DNA from 2 places in the Geobacillus zalihae genome. Region 1 is predicted to be linked to the other one. Evidence: riboswitches for the same ligand, from Rfam matches in the RefSeq annotation. Region 1 holds a riboswitch; the other holds the start of a gene.

Evidence for each region. A riboswitch is a leader RNA that binds a small molecule or an ion and turns the genes downstream of it on or off. The one in region 1 is predicted to bind FMN.
Region 2: another riboswitch for FMN. It lies ahead of QWV57_RS08870 (ECF transporter S component); the one in region 1 lies ahead of ribD (bifunctional diaminohydroxyphosphoribosylaminopyrimidine deaminase/5-amino-6-(5-phosphoribosylamino)uracil reductase RibD).

Annotation. Positions count from the first base shown of each region.
Region 1 covers NZ_CP129217.1:2,319,704-2,327,947, reverse strand. Annotated here, with positions in the region: gene QWV57_RS11720 (SpoVA/SpoVAEb family sporulation membrane protein) at 1-64, shown strand, start outside; gene spoVAEA (stage V sporulation protein SpoVABEA) at 70-681, shown strand; gene QWV57_RS11710 (spore germination protein) at 629-2,107, shown strand; gene lysA (diaminopimelate decarboxylase) at 2,421-3,740, shown strand; gene QWV57_RS11700 (DUF1002 domain-containing protein) at 3,814-4,692, opposite strand; gene QWV57_RS11695 (peptidylprolyl isomerase) at 4,877-5,317, shown strand; gene QWV57_RS11690 (hypothetical protein) at 5,304-5,432, shown strand; FMN riboswitch at 5,480-5,612, shown strand; gene ribD (bifunctional diaminohydroxyphosphoribosylaminopyrimidine deaminase/5-amino-6-(5-phosphoribosylamino)uracil reductase RibD) at 5,820-6,962, shown strand; gene ribE (riboflavin synthase) at 6,917-7,561, shown strand; gene QWV57_RS11675 (bifunctional 3,4-dihydroxy-2-butanone-4-phosphate synthase/GTP cyclohydrolase II) at 7,582-8,244, shown strand, end outside.
Region 2 covers NZ_CP129217.1:1,732,946-1,741,189, reverse strand. Annotated here, with positions in the region: gene QWV57_RS08885 (bifunctional metallophosphatase/5'-nucleotidase) at 1-579, shown strand, start outside; gene pepT (peptidase T) at 647-1,882, opposite strand; gene QWV57_RS08875 (threonine synthase) at 2,186-3,403, shown strand; FMN riboswitch at 3,513-3,645, shown strand; gene QWV57_RS08870 (ECF transporter S component) at 3,802-4,386, shown strand; gene QWV57_RS08865 (sulfite oxidase-like oxidoreductase) at 4,525-5,139, opposite strand; gene QWV57_RS08860 (DUF969 domain-containing protein) at 5,471-6,157, shown strand; gene QWV57_RS08855 (DUF979 domain-containing protein) at 6,158-7,120, shown strand; gene pcp (pyroglutamyl-peptidase I) at 7,151-7,798, shown strand; partial or broken gene QWV57_RS08845 (transporter, sodium/bile acid symporter family protein) at 7,840-8,076, shown strand.

The DNA of each region.
Region 1 (8,244 bases):
CTTGGTTGCTTTCATGGTGGCCGGGTCGTTCGTCGCCGCGCTCATTTGCAAACCGAAAGGGTAGGGATCATGAAAAAAAGACGGGTGATTTTAGTAACCGATGGGGACGAGTTCGCCTGCCGGGCGATTGAGCGGGTTGCCGCCGAGATCGGCGGCCGTTGCATTTCCCGCTCGCAAGGCAATCCGACGAAACTGAGTGGTGAACAGTTGGTCGAACTCATTTTGCAAACGCCGCACGATCCAGTGTTTGTCATGTTTGACGATTGCGGCGCCCTCGGGGAGGGGGCCGGAGAGCAGGCGCTTCGCTATGTGGCGGGGCATGAGCAAATTGAGGTGCTTGGGGCGCTGGCGGTTGCCTCCAATACGCACCAGCATGAATGGACAAAAGTACATGTGAGCATCGACCGTGACGGCGTGATGACCGAATATGGGGTCGATAAAGAAGGCGTCCGGGACCTCGAGATCGGGCGGATCAATGGCGATACCGTCTACTGCCTTGACCGGCTGAACATTCCGCTCATCGTCGGCATCGGCGACATCGGCAAAATGGGATACCGAGACCATGCGAAATACGGAGCGCCGATTACGCGCAAGGCGGTCGAGTTGATTCTCGAAAGGAGTGGTGGCCATGCCGGAAAAAGAAAAGAAACCGAAAGCGCCGATCGCGAAGCGGCTCGTTGACAACGCGAAGTTTTTGCAACAGCGGATCGGCGTCGGGACAAGCTTTGATTTAGGCGTGCGGAAAATTGATGTCCTAAACCGGGAAGTACATATTTACTACTGCAACGGTTTATGCGACACGCAATACATTATCGAATTGTTAAAACAAATTGTGCGCGTCAACGATGATGAACGCCAGGCGTCCCAAGCGTGGCAGATCATCGAAAATCGACTTGTTCATCAGCAAGTCAGTCCGGTGACGAGCCTCGACGAAGCGGTTGACAAGCTGCTGTCGGGCTTGATCATCGTCTTGATTGAAGGCGAATCGACCGGATTTGCTGTCGACGTCCGCAGCTATCCGGGTCGGCAGCCGCAAGAGCCGGATACGGAAAAAGTTGTGCGCGGCGCCCGCGACGGCTATGTCGAGAACATCATTGTCAACACGGCGCTCACCCGCCGCCGCATCCGCGACGAGCGGCTGCGCTTTGAAATTTTGCAAGTCGGCGAGCGGTCAAAAACGGACGTATGCATCGCCTATATTAAAGACGTCGCTGACCCGGGGCTTGTTGAACTCGTCAAGAAAGAGTTGCAGCAAATCAACGTCGATGGACTGACGATGGGCGACAAAACAGTCGAAGAGTTTTTAGTCAAGCAAGGATACAACCCGTACCCGCTCGTCCGTTACACCGAGAGGCCAGATGTAGCAGCGACGCACCTGCTTGAAGGGCACGTGCTCATTATGGTTGATACATCGCCAAGCGTCATCATCACGCCGACAACATTTTTTCACCACGTCCAGCATGCCGAGGAATACCGGCAGTCGCCAGGGGTCGGGACGTTTGTGCGCTGGGTGCGGTTTTTAGGCATTTTGACGTCGTTGTTTTTGCTGCCGCTGTGGGTGCTGTTCGTCCTTGAACCGTCGTTGCTGCCCGAATCATGGGCGTTTATTGGGCCGAACAAACAAACGAACATCCCGATCATTGTGCAAATTTTGCTCGCTGATTTTGGGATTGAGTTTTTGCGGATGGCAGCCATTCATACCCCGACGCCGCTATCAACCGCGATGGGTTTGATTGCCGCCGTCTTGATCGGACAAATCGCCATCGATGTCGGGCTGTTTGTGCCGGAAGTGATCTTGTACATTTCGGTGGCGGCGATCGGTTCCTTTGCGACGCCAAGCTATGAGTTGAGCGTGGCGAATAAGATTTCTCGATTGGCATTGGTCATTCTTGTCGCCTTGTTTAAAGTGCCCGGGCTCGTCATTGGCACGACCGTTTATTTGCTTTGGCTCGCCAGCATCCGCTCGCTTAATACGCCGTACTTATGGCCGTTCATCCCGTTCGATCCAGCGGCATTTATGCAAATTGTCGTCCGCCGTTCGGTTGCCGGAGCGAGAGTGCGCCCGAGCATCGTTCACCCGCAAGACCGGCAAAAACAGCCGTCATGACGCGAACGATCCATTTGGAAGCGGCCGTTTCCACCTATTGGCGGCCGCTTTTTTCGTTTTAGCGCTATTGCAACTTTTTTATCATTATGATAAGTTATATGTAATTGCTTGCACTGATGGTGCTTGCCTCAGTGCTTCGCACGTTTGCACGGGCGGAATGGGCATGGCCCAGCGCGGGGTGTGCGGCCTTCCGTTTCAAGGCAGAGCCGATGGCGCTTTGCGGTTTTCCATTTTGTAAAGGCAGTTGCCGATTTTGCAAACTGTCTTTTTTGCTTTTGCCATGCGATTTCGATAGAGGAATGAGGGGTTTGCGATGTTTCTTCACGGGACAAGCCGCGTGAATGAACAAGGGCATTTGGAAATCGGCGGTGTCGATGTGGTCGAGTTGGCCAAAACGTATGGCACGCCGCTTTATATTTATGACGTTGCGTTGATCCGCGCTCGGGCGCGCGCGTTTAAAGAAGCGTTCCAGCGCCACGGCGTGCGGGCGCAAGTCGCGTATGCGAGCAAGGCGTTTTCCGCCGTCGCCATCGTGCAGCTGGCCGCTGAGGAGGGATTGTCGCTTGACGTCGTCTCAGGCGGTGAGCTGTATACGGCGCTTGCGGCCGGTTTTCCGCCTGAGCGCATCCATTTTCATGGCAACAACAAAAGCCGGGACGAATTGGCGATGGCGCTTGAACACGGCATCGGCTGCATCGTTGCCGACAACTTTTACGAACTCGAGCTGATCGAAGAGCTGGCGGAGTCATCCGGTCGGACGGTGCCGGTTTTGCTCCGCGTGACGCCGGGGGTCGAGGCGCATACGCACGATTACATTTTAACCGGGCAAGAAGATTCAAAGTTCGGCTTTGACTTAAACAACGGTCAGGCGGACGAGGCGTTTCGCCGTGTCATGGCATCGGCCGCGTTTCAGCTGCTCGGCGTTCATTGCCATATCGGCTCGCAAATTTTTGAAACAGCTGGGTTTGTGCTCGCGGCGCAAAAAGTGTTTGCCAAGCTGGCGGAGTGGAACAAGGCGCACGGATTTGTCCCAGCGGTTGTCAACCTTGGCGGCGGCTTTGGCATCCGCTATACGGAGGAAGACGACCCGATTCCGGTGACAGCGTACGTCGACTGCATCGTGGAAGAGGTGAAAAGGCAGGCCGAAGCTTGCCGCTTGCCGTTGCCGGAAATTTGGATCGAGCCGGGCCGGTCGCTCGTGGGTGATGCCGGAACGACGATTTATACGATCGGTTCGCGCAAAGAGGTGCCCAACGTCCGCACCTATATTGCCGTTGACGGCGGCATGAGCGACAACATCCGTCCGGCGCTTTACGGAGCGAAATACGAAGCCGCGCTCGCCAACCGGGTGTTCGGCGAGCCGACGGAAGTCGTATCGATCGCCGGGAAGTGTTGCGAGTCAGGCGACATGCTCATTTGGGACATCGCCCTGCCGGAAGCGGAGCCGGGCGATTATTTGGCCGTTTTTTGCACCGGCGCTTACGGCTATTCCATGGCGAACAATTACAACCGTCTGCCGCGCCCAGCCGTTGTGTTCGTTGAAAACGGCGACGCCCAGCTCGTTGTGAAACGGGAGACATATGAAGATTTGATCCAATATGATTTGCCTTTGAAAACGAAAGTGAAAAAGTGAAGGCCGCCGGTTGGAAAGAGAACGGGCCTTCACAAAGAAAAGGCGCCCGCTGCCTTTTTTGGGGCGCCTTCTTTCATTGTTGATTTGAGGAAAATGCTGATTTGATCGCGTTCCAAATTTCTTTCAAGATGTCGATCAGATTTTGAATGAACGTTTTCCCTTCTTCTGACTGCAAAAACGCCGATAGCTGTTCTTTCGCCTTGCTCAGCTGATCGTTCACTTGATCCCAATTAATATGGGCGTTTTGCATTTTATGGAAAAGGGAAATCAGGTTGTTGATTTCATTCTCGCTCAGCGTAATGCCAAGGTCGTTGGCGATTTTTTCAATAAGGGCGCGCAAATCAGCGTCCGTCTGCGGTGGGTTGTTGGCGATTTCTTGTTTGATTTTCGCCAGCAGGGCGACCGCTTTGTCCGCGCCGATCGAATCGGCGAGCTTCGCCGTCTGCACCATTTCCTCGTTCGCCACTTTTTTGACATCATCAGGGATGGCTTGGTCCGAGGAAATTTCATACGCCTTCATCAGCCCCGTCAGCGCTGCGGTGCCGGAAACCGGAAACGGGGCGGTGATGTAAATATCGGCATCTTTCACCCCTGCGGTGATCAAGGCGTTTGTATACATCTCTTTCGTCACCCATGTGATGTTGTGCGTTTCGACATGAAGCCCCGAGCCAGGCTCTTTTATCGTGATCATCGACGACGAGATGGCGCGCGTGCCGATTTGCGCTTTCGGAATGAGTCCGTCCAAATATTTATGCTCCTCAACGTTTGAGACGGTGATCGTTTGCGCCCCGTCCGGCGCCTTCATTTCGTCGAGCACTTTTTGCTTTTGTTCATTCGTTAAGTTTTCCCCGAGCGTCACAATGACATCGCCCGGCGCGGCATCGGCCGCTGCGATGCCCGGAGATGCCAAGAGCACCGCCCAAAGCAGCGATGAAGCGATCATTCGTTTCACATAGCTCGCCTCCTGTTTACGAAAATGCATTACCATTATACCGTACGCTCGCCTGCTTGGCTATCGGAAAAACGCGACGCGGTCAGGCGGCGTGCGAATTTGAAAAGACATTTTTTCTTTTGTTTCACTTGGCCATCATGGTATGATAAAAGCAGTTTCGATGTCGAAAAGGAGCTGGATGCTTGTGGCAAAAAAAGGATATATTCTAATGGAAAACGGCGGGAAAATCGAGTTTGAACTGTTCCCAAACGAGGCGCCGGCGACGGTGGCCAATTTTGAGAAGCTCGCAAACGAAGGCTTTTATAACGGGTTGACGTTCCACCGCGTCATCCCTGGATTTGTCAGCCAAGGAGGATGTCCACGCGGCAATGGAACGGGCGATGCCGGCTATACGATCCCGTGCGAGACGGACAACAATCCACACCGACATGTCACCGGCGCGATGTCAATGGCGCACCGCGGCCGCGATACCGGCAGCTGCCAGTTCTTTATCGTCCACGAGCCGCAGCCGCACTTGGATGGGGTGCATACCGTCTTTGGCCAAGTGACATCGGGCATGGACGTCGTGAAGACGATGAAAAACGGCGACGTGATGAAGGAAGTGAGAGTATTTGACGAACCGTAAACAGCGCATGAGCGAGGATGATCGGACTGTTCGAAACAACTGGCGCTTGTTTTTCTTTTTGCTTGCGGCCAGCCTGTTGTGGGGAGCGGCGTATTGGATTTGGGTTGCGGAATGATGATGCAGGGCGTTTCGTGTGGTATAATGAACATAACGATATCGTGATGCATCCTTCGGGGCAGGGTGAAATTCCCGACCGGCGGTGATGGGGCTTTCCGCCCCTCAGCCCGCGAGCCGAAAGGCAGGATCCGGTGCGATTCCGGAGCCGACAGTATAGTCTGGATGGGAGAAGGATGCCAATATGCGCACGGCTGTTTTCGGCCGGTTCAGACCGCGTGGGCAGCGTCTGTCGGCCGACTAGGCATGGTAGTATCTTTTGTTTCCGACCGGCCGGTATAGCCTGCTTGGCGAACATGTGTTTGTTTGCGCATCATTGGTCATTCTCTCATCGATGAGCCCCCGGGGACATCCCGGGGGTTTCATTTTTATTGAAGGAGGGAGTGCGGTGCATAACGATGAACATTATATGCGGCTCGCTCTCGATGTGGCCAAAGCTGGAGTCGGGCAAACGTCTCCCAATCCTGCCGTTGGCGCGGTCGTTGTCAACGGTGGGACGGTTGTTGGGCTTGGCGCCCATTTGAAAGCGGGTGAGCCGCACGCGGAAGTCTATGCGATCCGCATGGCTGGCGAGAAGGCGCGCGGTGCGACGGTGTACGTGACGCTTGAGCCGTGCAGCCATTATGGAAAAACGCCGCCATGTGCCGATTTGCTCATCCAGGCGGGCGTCCGTCGCGTCGTCGTTGCCACGACCGACCCGAATCCGCTTGTCGCGGGAAAAGGGATTGCCAAGCTGCGCCAAGCGGGCATTGACGTTGATGTTGGCGTATTAAAAGACGAAGCGGACGAATTGAATCGGATGTTTTTCCACTATATCGCCGCAAAAACGCCGTTTGTCACGTTGAAGTTCGCATGCAGCCTCGATGGCAAAATCGCGACGGCGACGGGGGAAAGCAAATGGATTACATCAAGCGCGGCGCGTGAGGATGTCCATCGCCTTCGTGCGCAGCATGACGCCATTTTGGTCGGCGTCAACACCGTTTTGACCGACAACCCGAAGCTTACCGTCCGCTTTGGGGAAAAGCGGAAAAATCCGCTCCGCATCATTTTGGATACAAAATTGCGTACACCGCTTGACGCCCATGTCGTCGCTGACAAGGAAGCAGAGACGTGGATCATCACCGGCGGCGTCAGTCGGGAACAAGCGGCGGCGTATGAGCGCCTTGGGGTGCGCGTATTTTCAATGCCGACGGCCCAGATCGATGTCCGCGATGTGCTCCGTCTGCTTGGGGAGCAGGGAGTCATGTCGCTGTTTGTCGAAGGCGGCTCGCGCGTTCATGACAGCTTCCTCCGCTCGGGAGCAGTCAATGAGGTCATCGCCTATATCGCTCCGAAGCTGATCGGCGGCCGCGGGGCGCCGACGCCGGTCGGCGGCCTTGGCTTCGCCCGGCTTGCTGAAGCGGTGGAGCTTGACATCCGCCGCATCGAGACGATCGGCCCGGACATCAAAATCGTCGCCGCGCCGAAACGGAAGGAGGAATCGTTGTGTTCACTGGCATTATTGAAGAGATCGGCACGATCGAACAAATGAAGCAAACCGGCGACGCCATCGTGATGACGATTGGCGCCAAGCGGGTGCTCGAAGATGTGCGGCTTGGCGACAGCATCGCCGTCAACGGCGTCTGCTTGACCGTCACATCGTTCACCGAACGGCAGTTTACGGTCGATGTCATGCCGGAGACGGTGAAAGCGACGGCGCTAAAAACATTAAAGCCGGGATCGAAGGTGAATTTGGAGCGGGCAATGGCGGCTGGGGGACGGTTTGGCGGCCATTTCGTCACCGGGCATGTGGACGGCGTCGGGCGCATCATCCGGCAGTGGCCGAAAGCGAACGCCGTCTACTATGAAATCGAAGTGCCGGCCTCGCTGCGCGCCTATATGATTGAGAAAGGATCGGTCGCTGTCGATGGGACGAGCTTGACGATTTTCGGTCTGAGCGAGCGCACGTTCATCGTTTCACTCATTCCGCATACGCGTGAGGCGACGATTTTAGGCGAAAAGCGGCCGGGCGATCTCGTCAATATCGAGTGCGACATGATCGGCAAGTACGTCGCCGCTTTCCTCGACGCGAAAGCGACGGCGACCTCCAAATTGACGGTCGAATTTTTGGAGCAGCACGGCTATAAATAGTGGAAAAGGGGGCAAGCTTGATGTTTGACACGATTGAAGCAGCGCTTTCGGCGCTGAAAAACGGAGAAGTGATCATCGTTTGCGATGACGAAGACCGCGAAAATGAAGGCGATTTTGTCGTGCTGGCCGAAAAAGCGACGCCGGATGTCATTAACTTTATGATCACTCATGGCCGCGGGCTCGTCTGCGTGCCGATTACGGAGGAATTGGCGGAGCGGCTCGAGCTTGAGCCGATGGTCACTCATAACACGGACGCGCATGGCACAGCGTTTACGGTGAGTGTCGACTACAAAACGACAACGACGGGAATCAGCGCCTACGAGCGGGCGGCGACGATTCAGGCGCTGCTTGATCCGAATGTGAAAGCGAGCGATTTTAAACGTCCTGGCCACGTTTTTCCGTTGATTGCGAAAAAGGGGGGCGTCTTGCGGCGCGCCGGCCATACGGAAGCGGCGGTCGATTTGGCCCGTTTGTGCGGCGCGAAGCCGGCCGGCGTCATTTGCGAAATCATTAAAGAGGACGGGACGATGGCTCGCGTTCCTGATTTGCGGCAAATCGCCGATCAGTTCGGATTGAAAATGATCACGATCAAAGATTTGATCGCCTATCGGAGCCAGCGGGAAAAGCTCGTGAAACGGGAGGTGGACGTTTGGCTGCCGACCGAATTCGGCGAATTTCGCGCC
Region 2 (8,244 bases), 590 kb from region 1:
CTTGTCAATCAAGTCGTCGGCACAGCAGCCGAAACGATCACCGATGAACAAAACGAAAGCGGCGAGTCCGCCTTGGGCAATTTGATCGCCGATGCCCAGCGGGCGGCGATGAAAACCGATTTTGCCTTTATGAACCCGGGCGGCATTCGCGCCGATATTGAACAAGGCGAAGTGACGTGGGGCGAATTGTACAACGTTCAGCCGTTCAACAACCAGCTCGTGAAAATGACGCTCACCGGCGCGCAAATCCGCCAGCTTTTGAATCAACAATGGCAGCCAACCCAAACGCGCATGCTGCAAATCTCCGGCCTCCGCTATACATGGAGCGCCAGCAGGCCGGTCGGAGAAAAAGTCATTGACATTCAGCTTCCTGATGGGACACCGCTAAAACCGGACGCCGAGTACACGGTGACGGTCAACAGCTTTCTCGCCGACGGCGGCGATGGGTTCACGGTGTTGACGCATGGGACAAACCGCGAGGTCGGCCCGGTCGATTTGGATGCACTTGTCACTTACATCCGCCAGTTGTCACAGCCGTTTTCGGCACAAATCGAAGGGCGGATCACAAAACTGCAATAGGCGGAACAATTATGATGTTTTTAGAAGCGAAAAAGGGATGCCGAAAACCATCGGCTCCCTTTTGGCTTTAGGAAGTTTTTTGCTCGAACAGCTTGATGATCTCCACGATCACTTCGGCCGCTTTCACCATATTGTCGGCGGAAATGTATTCGTAGCGGCCGTGGAAGTTTTCGCCGCCGGCGAAAAGGTTCGGCGTCGGCAGCCCCATGTAGGAGAGCTGCGACCCGTCTGTACCGCCGCGGATCGGTTTCACCTTTGGTTCAATGCCCAAGTTCGTCATCGCTTCGTGGGCGATGTCAACAATGTGGCGCACCGGCTCGATTTTTTCGCGCATGTTGTAGTATTGATCGTTGATTTCGAGCGTGATTCGGTCGTTTCCATATTTTTGCGCAAGCGAAGCCGCGATCTCTTTCATTTTCGCTTTGCGAGCCTCGAACTGTTCGCGGTCAAAGTCGCGGATGATGTAGTGAAGCTTCGTTTCCTCTACACTGCCTTGGAACGAAAGCAAATGGTAAAACCCTTCATATCCTTCCGTATGCTCAGGCGCCTCATCGGCTGGCAACTGCTGCTCGAACTCCATGGCGATTTTGATCGAGTTGATCATTTTTCCTTTCGCTGTGCCCGGATGGACGTTTTTTCCTTTGATCGTGATTTTCGCTTCGGCAGCGTTAAAGCTTTCATACTCCAATTCGCCCAGCGGCCCGCCGTCGACCGTGTAGGCAAATTGGGCGCCGAATTTGGCAACGTCAAATTTATGCGGCCCGCGGCCAATTTCCTCATCCGGCGTAAAGGCGACGCGCACTTTGCCGTGCTTGATTTCCGGGTGTTGAATGAGATAGTTCATCGCGGTCATAATTTCGGCGATTCCGGCTTTATCATCGGCGCCAAGCAGCGTCGTCCCATCGGTCGTGATGAGCGTATGCCCTTGGTAGTGAGCGAGCTCCGGGAAATCGTTTGGCGACAAGATGATGCCTTGTTCTTTGTTTAACACGATGTCCCCGCCGTCGTACTGTTCGATGATTTGCGGGTTGACGTTGGCTCCCGTAAACTCCGGAGCGGTGTCCATATGAGCCAAAAAGCCAATCACTGGCACGTTTTTGTCCGTATTGGCCGGCAACGTCGCCATCACGTAGCCGTTGTCATCGATCGTCACATCTTCCATGCCGATCGACTTCAGCTCTTCGACGAGCATTCTCGCCAGCTCCCACTGTCCCGAAGTCGATGGGCACGTATGGCTGTTTGGGTCGGATTGAGTGTTGACTTTCGCGTAGCAGATGAAGCGTTCGATGAGTTCCTGTTTCATTGGTTCATCTCCTTATGTATAAGTTTTTCTGGATCAACGAATCATTCCGCCGATGCAGTGAGAAAAAAGAGGCGGTTTCCGTTTTATTTTACCATATGCGGCTTCAAACGGTAAAAAAGAGGGGGGACCTTTCCTACTTGGCGCTATGATGCCCCAAAGTTGGCGTACGGACGCTGCCATTACAGGCGCCGGTGGCAGAGGACGGTTATGGTATAATGAAAAGGCCAGTGCCTCGTCCAAAACGCGAAAGTAGGTGCTTCCTGCCTCGTGCGGATGAAACAAATGGAAAGGAGAAGCCAAACCATGTCATTCAGCTACGTGTCTCATCTGTATTGTCCGAAGTGTGAACGTACATACGATGTCGACCAAATCCATCAACTTTGCGAATGCGGTTCGCCGCTTCTGGTCGCGTACGATTTGGAGTTGATGCGCCAAGAAGTGAAGCGGGAGGCACTTGCGGAGCGAGAACCGAGTTTATGGCGGTATCATGAGCTATTGCCGGTGAAACATCCTGAACATATTGTCTCTTTAGGGGAAGGAATGACTCCGCTTGTGCGAATGCCGCGCCTTGGCCGGAATATCGGCATTGACTCACTCTATATGAAAGACGAAGGCGTCATTCCGACCGGGACGTTTAAAGCCCGCGGCGCGGCGGTTGGGATTTCGAAAGCAAAGGAATTGGGCGTCAAACGACTCGCCATGCCGACAAACGGCAACGCCGGCGCGGCATGGTCGCTATACGCGGCGCGGGCGGGCATTCAGGCGACAGTCGTCATGCCGGTTGATGCACCGGAACTGACGCGAAAGGAATGCGCCATCGCTGGGGCGGAACTGTATTTAGTCAACGGCCTCATTAGCGATGCCGGGCAAATCGTCGCCAAAGCGATCCGCGAATACGGATGGTACGATGCGTCGACGTTGAAAGAACCGTACCGGATTGAAGGGAAGAAAACGATGGGACTGGAGATCGCCGAACAGTTCTCGTGGCAACTCCCGGATGTCATTTTGTATCCGACCGGCGGCGGCGTCGGGTTGATCGGCATTTACAAGGCGATCAAAGAACTGCAGGCGCTCGGCTGGGTGGACGGCCGCATGCCGCGGCTTGTCGCTGTGCAGGCCGAGCATTGCGCGCCGATCGTCAAGGCGTGGAAGGAGAAAAAACGGGAATCGGAGTTTTGGCCGAACGCCCATACAGTGGCGTTTGGCATCAATGTGCCGAAAGCGCTTGGCGACTTTCTTGTTCTTGAGGCGGTGTATGAGACGGACGGTTGCGCGGTTGCCATTGGCGATGAAGCGATTTTGGCTGAACAGCGGACGGCAGCCGAACTCGAAGGGGCGTTCATTTGCCCGGAAGGAGCGGCGGCGTTTGCGGCGGCACGAACGTTGCGCGAGAGCGGTTGGATTCGCGACGGGGAGACGGTCGTCGTATTAAATACCGGAACCGGGCTGAAATACGCCGATACGGTGGACGTCCATCCGCCGGTGCTCGAGCCGGGGGATATGCTTCCAAAGGAGAATTGACAAGTGGGCGGAGTAGGCGCCAAACATAAAACATATGGGAAAAAATGATAGACAAACGAAAAGAGGTATTGTATACTAAATTCATCGGAATAATAAAAATGTATAAGCGATTCATCTTCGGGGCAGGGTGAAATTCCCGACCGGCGGTGATGAGGCGCTTGGCCTCTCAGCCCGCGAGCCGCAAGGCAGGATCCGGTGCGAGTCCGGAGCCGACAGTATAGTCTGGATGGGAGAAGATGAAGGTTTGCCGGCGTTCGTTTTGGCGCATGCGAACGTCTAGTTGCGCACACCCTTTTTCTCCCTTAAGCCTCGTTCGGTTTAAGGGAGTTTTTGTTGGCGCTCGCGGCGGCAGCCTTCTTCTTGTGAGGATGAATCACGAGAAGGGGAGGAGAACAAACATGAAACGCATTTCCATCCGCGCCTTTGTCGGCATCGGAGTGTTGGGCGCCATGGCGCATGTGCTCATGATGCTCAACTTTCCGCTGCCGCCGTTTCCGAACTTTTTGCTTGTCGACTTCAGCGACATCCCGGCGCTTGTCGCCGCGCTGTTGTACGGCCCGCTCGCCGGCGTGGCGGTCGAACTCTTGAAAAACGTGCTGAACTACGTGTTCGTCGGCAGTGCGACCGGCGTTCCGATCGGCCAAATCGCCAACTTTACCGCTGGGGCGGCGTTTATTTTGCCGGTTTCCTATATTTATGGGAAAGCCGCATCGAAAAAAGGCTTGCTGCTGGGGTTGGCGGCGGGAACAGTGACGATGGCGCTCGTCATGAGCGTGCTCAACTACTACGTCTTTTTGCCGGCGTACACGCTTTTTCTTGGCGCTCCGCAGATGAGCGCGCCGGAAGCGAAGGCGTTGGTGGTATCGGCGATTTTGCCGTTTAACGCCGTCAAAGGAGCGATGGCGGCCATCGTATTTCAGCTTCTCTTTTGGCGTCTTCGTGCTTGGCTTGAGAAACAAGCGGCATCCCGCCAAGCCGCTTGATGATCAAAGAGGCTGTCCCAAAAGATCGTCTCTCTTTGAGAGAGATACAATATATCGTGTCGCCGAAGTGATTTGTTCCTACCTCTTGTAGTAAAAGAGGGTGTCCCGTTGCGTTTGGGACACCCTCTTTTGCTTTTGTCAAAAGCGAATCCGCGGCACCCACTCAGCAAACCGCTCCTCTTTAAACGGATTGGCGGTCATCGAATAACCGCGCTCCTCCCAATAGCCCGGCTCATCTTCCTTCATAAAGCGGATGCCGGACGCCCATTTCGCCCCTTTCCATAAGTAAAACGTCGCCGGCGGAATGAAACGGAGCGGATAGCCGTGCTTCGGCGAGATGTCCTGCCAGTCGTGATGCTTGTCTTTCCATCGATAGACAAACAAGGCATCATCGCCCATCAGCGCTTCAAGCGGCAAGTTTGCCGAATAGCCGAACCGGTCGCCGTTTAAATATCCGTAAATTTTCACATATTTCACGTCGGGATCGAGCTCGACAAAGCGCAAAAACTCGCGGAAGGCGATGCCTTCAAACGTCGTGTCGAATTTTGACCATGTTGTGACACAATGCATATCGATGGTTGAAACCGTCTTCGGCAGCTGCATCACTTCTTGATACGAAAGCGACACTTCCTCTTTCACATCGCCGAACAATCGGAAATTCCACGTCGCTTCATCGAATTGGTACACATCGCCCTCATGCAAAATCGGCCATTTTTCCGTTTCAAATTGGCCGGGAGGGAGTTGTTTGGTCATGGCGGGCACTCCTTTTTCTGCTAAATTTCTCTTAATTATTCATGATACAAAATAGGGGCAAGGGATGCAACGAAGAGGGGGCTTGATGTATCATGACGGGTTCGGGCAAGTTGATGTTTTATTTTGTAAAGTAAATTTTCAGTAAGTATTTATTGATTTTCCACTTTTCTCAATTATATAATGATAACAACAAATTTGAAACTATTGTTCCGAAATATGGAACGACAGATGGAGGAGAGGGGGATGCCGACTAAGAAATAGAGTGCGGTGAACGACGTAACGATTTGTATTAACATTTGCCGTAAAATGTACTGGAGAGGAGAAGAGAAACATGGTGCTCATTGGAGTGTTGATCGTCATCATCGGCTTCATTATTCGCATTAATCCACTTCTTGTCGTGACAGCGGCTGGATTGGCGACAGGATTGCTCGCCCATCAATCGCTGTATGACATTATTGAACAATTTGGAACAGCGTTTACGACCAACCGGTATATGGCGGTGTTCATCGCCACATTGCCCGTCATCGGCCTTTTGGAACGCTTTGGGCTGCGGGAACAGGCGGAGAGTGTCGTGGCGAAAATCAAGGCGGCGACAACAGGGAGAATCTTGACGGTCTATTTAATCATCCGGGAAGCGGCAGCCGCGGCTGGGCTTACTTCCATCGGCGGCCATGCTCAAATGGTTCGTCCGCTCGTCGCTCCTATGGCAGAAGGAGCGGCGGAAGCGAAATACGGAAAACTGCCGGATCATGTGCGGGATGACATTCGCGCTCATTCGGCAGCGGTGGACAATATCGGGCTGTTTTTTGGCGAGGATGTGTTCATTGCCATCGGAGCGATTTTGTTGATGAAAGGATTTTTTGATCAAAACGGCATTCCTTCTGATCCGCTGCATATGGCGTTATGGGCGATCCCAACGGCCGTGGCCGCGTTGATCGTTCACAGCATCCGCCTGCATCGGCTGGACCGCTCGCTTCACAAGCTCCTTCATCGGGAGAATGGAAAGGGGATAGAGTGAATGTGGCTGTCCATTGAAGCGGTGTACATATTTTTAGGCATTGTGGTTGTGTTGGGAAGCTTGTGGACCTTTGCCGATCGCCAAAACCCGAAGCGTTTCACATCAGGGCTGTTTTATTTGCTTTATGGCGTGGCGTTGCTGTTCGGCAGCATCATTCCCCCGTTTTACACCGGAGTGCTTGTGCTTATCATGGTGGCCATTGTCGGAACCGGGGGATTGAAGCTCGGAAGCTACCAAGAGGCGACGCCGGAAGAGAGAAGACAACATCGCGATCGATTGAAACATCGCCTGTTCATTCCGGCATTGTTGATTCCGGTTTTGACTGTCATCGGCGTGACATGGCTGAAAAATGTCAAGGTTGGAAACGCTTTTCTTTTCGATCCGAAAAACGTGACCCTTGTGTCTCTCGGGCTAGCGACGTTCGTTGCTTTGCTCGTCAGCATGGCCATGACTCGATCGACGCCGTTTATGGCGGTTAAAGAATCGCGCAGGCTGCTGGAAACAATCGGCTGGGCTGCTCTCTTGCCGCAGATGCTGGCGACATTAGGGACGATCTTTACGACTGCTGGGGTGGGCGCGGCTGTGTCCAATTTGGTGAAAGCCATTATTCCGACTCATTCGTTGTTTTGGATTGTGGTGGCCTATTGCATCGGGATGGCTTTGTTTACGATGATCATGGGCAACGCTTTTGCGGCATTTCCCGTGATGACGGCGGGGATCGCTGTTCCGCTGCTGATAAAACAATTTGGCGTCGATGCGAATCATGTGGCCGCCCTCGGGATGTTTTCCGGCTACTGCGGCACCTTGATGACGCCGATGGCGGCGAATTTCAACATCGTGCCCGCCGCCCTGCTTGATTTGAAAGACAAAAACCACGTGATTCGCGTGCAAGTGCCGACAGCGTTGATTCTGTTGGCGTTCAACATCGCCGCAATGTATGTGATTACACTCATAGATTTATAAATTTCATCATCAAAAAGGGATGGAGATGCGATGAAAAAAGTGCTCGTGACCGGATTTGATCCGTTTGGAGGAGAAACGGTGAATCCGTCGCTGGAGGCGGTCAAGCAAGCAGCTGGATGGAAAACCGATCGGTATATCGTTGAAGTTCGGGAGATTCCAACCGTATTTGGCCAATCATTAGCCATCTTGCATGACGCAATCATGCAAGTGGATCCCGATGTGGTGATTTGCGTCGGACAGGCGGGAGGGAGAGCCGATATTTCCGTTGAAAGGATAGCGGTGAACATCAATGATGCCCGCATTCCCGACAACGAAGGCCATCAGCCGATTGACGAACCCGTTGTTCCAGGCGGGCCTGTCGGCTATTGGTCAACTTTGCCGGTCAAAGCGATTGTCGAGGCGTTGAGGCGTCACGGCATACCAGCCTCTGTCTCTTATACAGCGGGAACGTTCGTCTGCAACCATGTATTTTATGGATTGATGCATTACATCACCCAATCGAAGAAGCCCATTCGCGGCGGATTTATCCATATTCCGTATTTGCCGGAACAAGCCGCCCGGCATCCCGGGCAGCCCAGCATGGCATTAGAGACGATCGTGGAAGGGCTGCGCCTTGCCATTGACGTGGCGGTCGAACGTGAAGAAGATATCCAAGCGGTTGGCGGGCACATTTGTTAAGGGGGATTCGTCCAGTTGCCTTTGACTTCAGCCTGTCCCTTCTGCTCGGCATGGATTTGGCTAAACAAAAAGCGGTCGCCATGGAGGTGGGAATGCAAAACTCCGGATTGGGCGTGGCGATTGCCACAGCGAATTTTTCACCCTTGGCGGCTGTTCCAAGTGCGATCTTCAGTGTGTGGCACAACTCTGAAGCGATCCTCGCGGCGATTTTCAGCTGGAGGGAAGAGAAGAATAAACACATGCCGGGATTGGGGGAAAAAACACGAATATCGCAGTAAGGTTAAACAGCGGCTCCGTAAGAGAGGGAGGCCGCTGTTTTCTATTGTGTATTGTAGTGGGGGAGCTATCTACCATAAGTTGCCCTTAATATTTTAAGATAGGTGTGCATAGAGAAAATAGAAGGGGCAAAAAAATGCGAATGAAGAGGAGACTGAGAAGAACGCGCA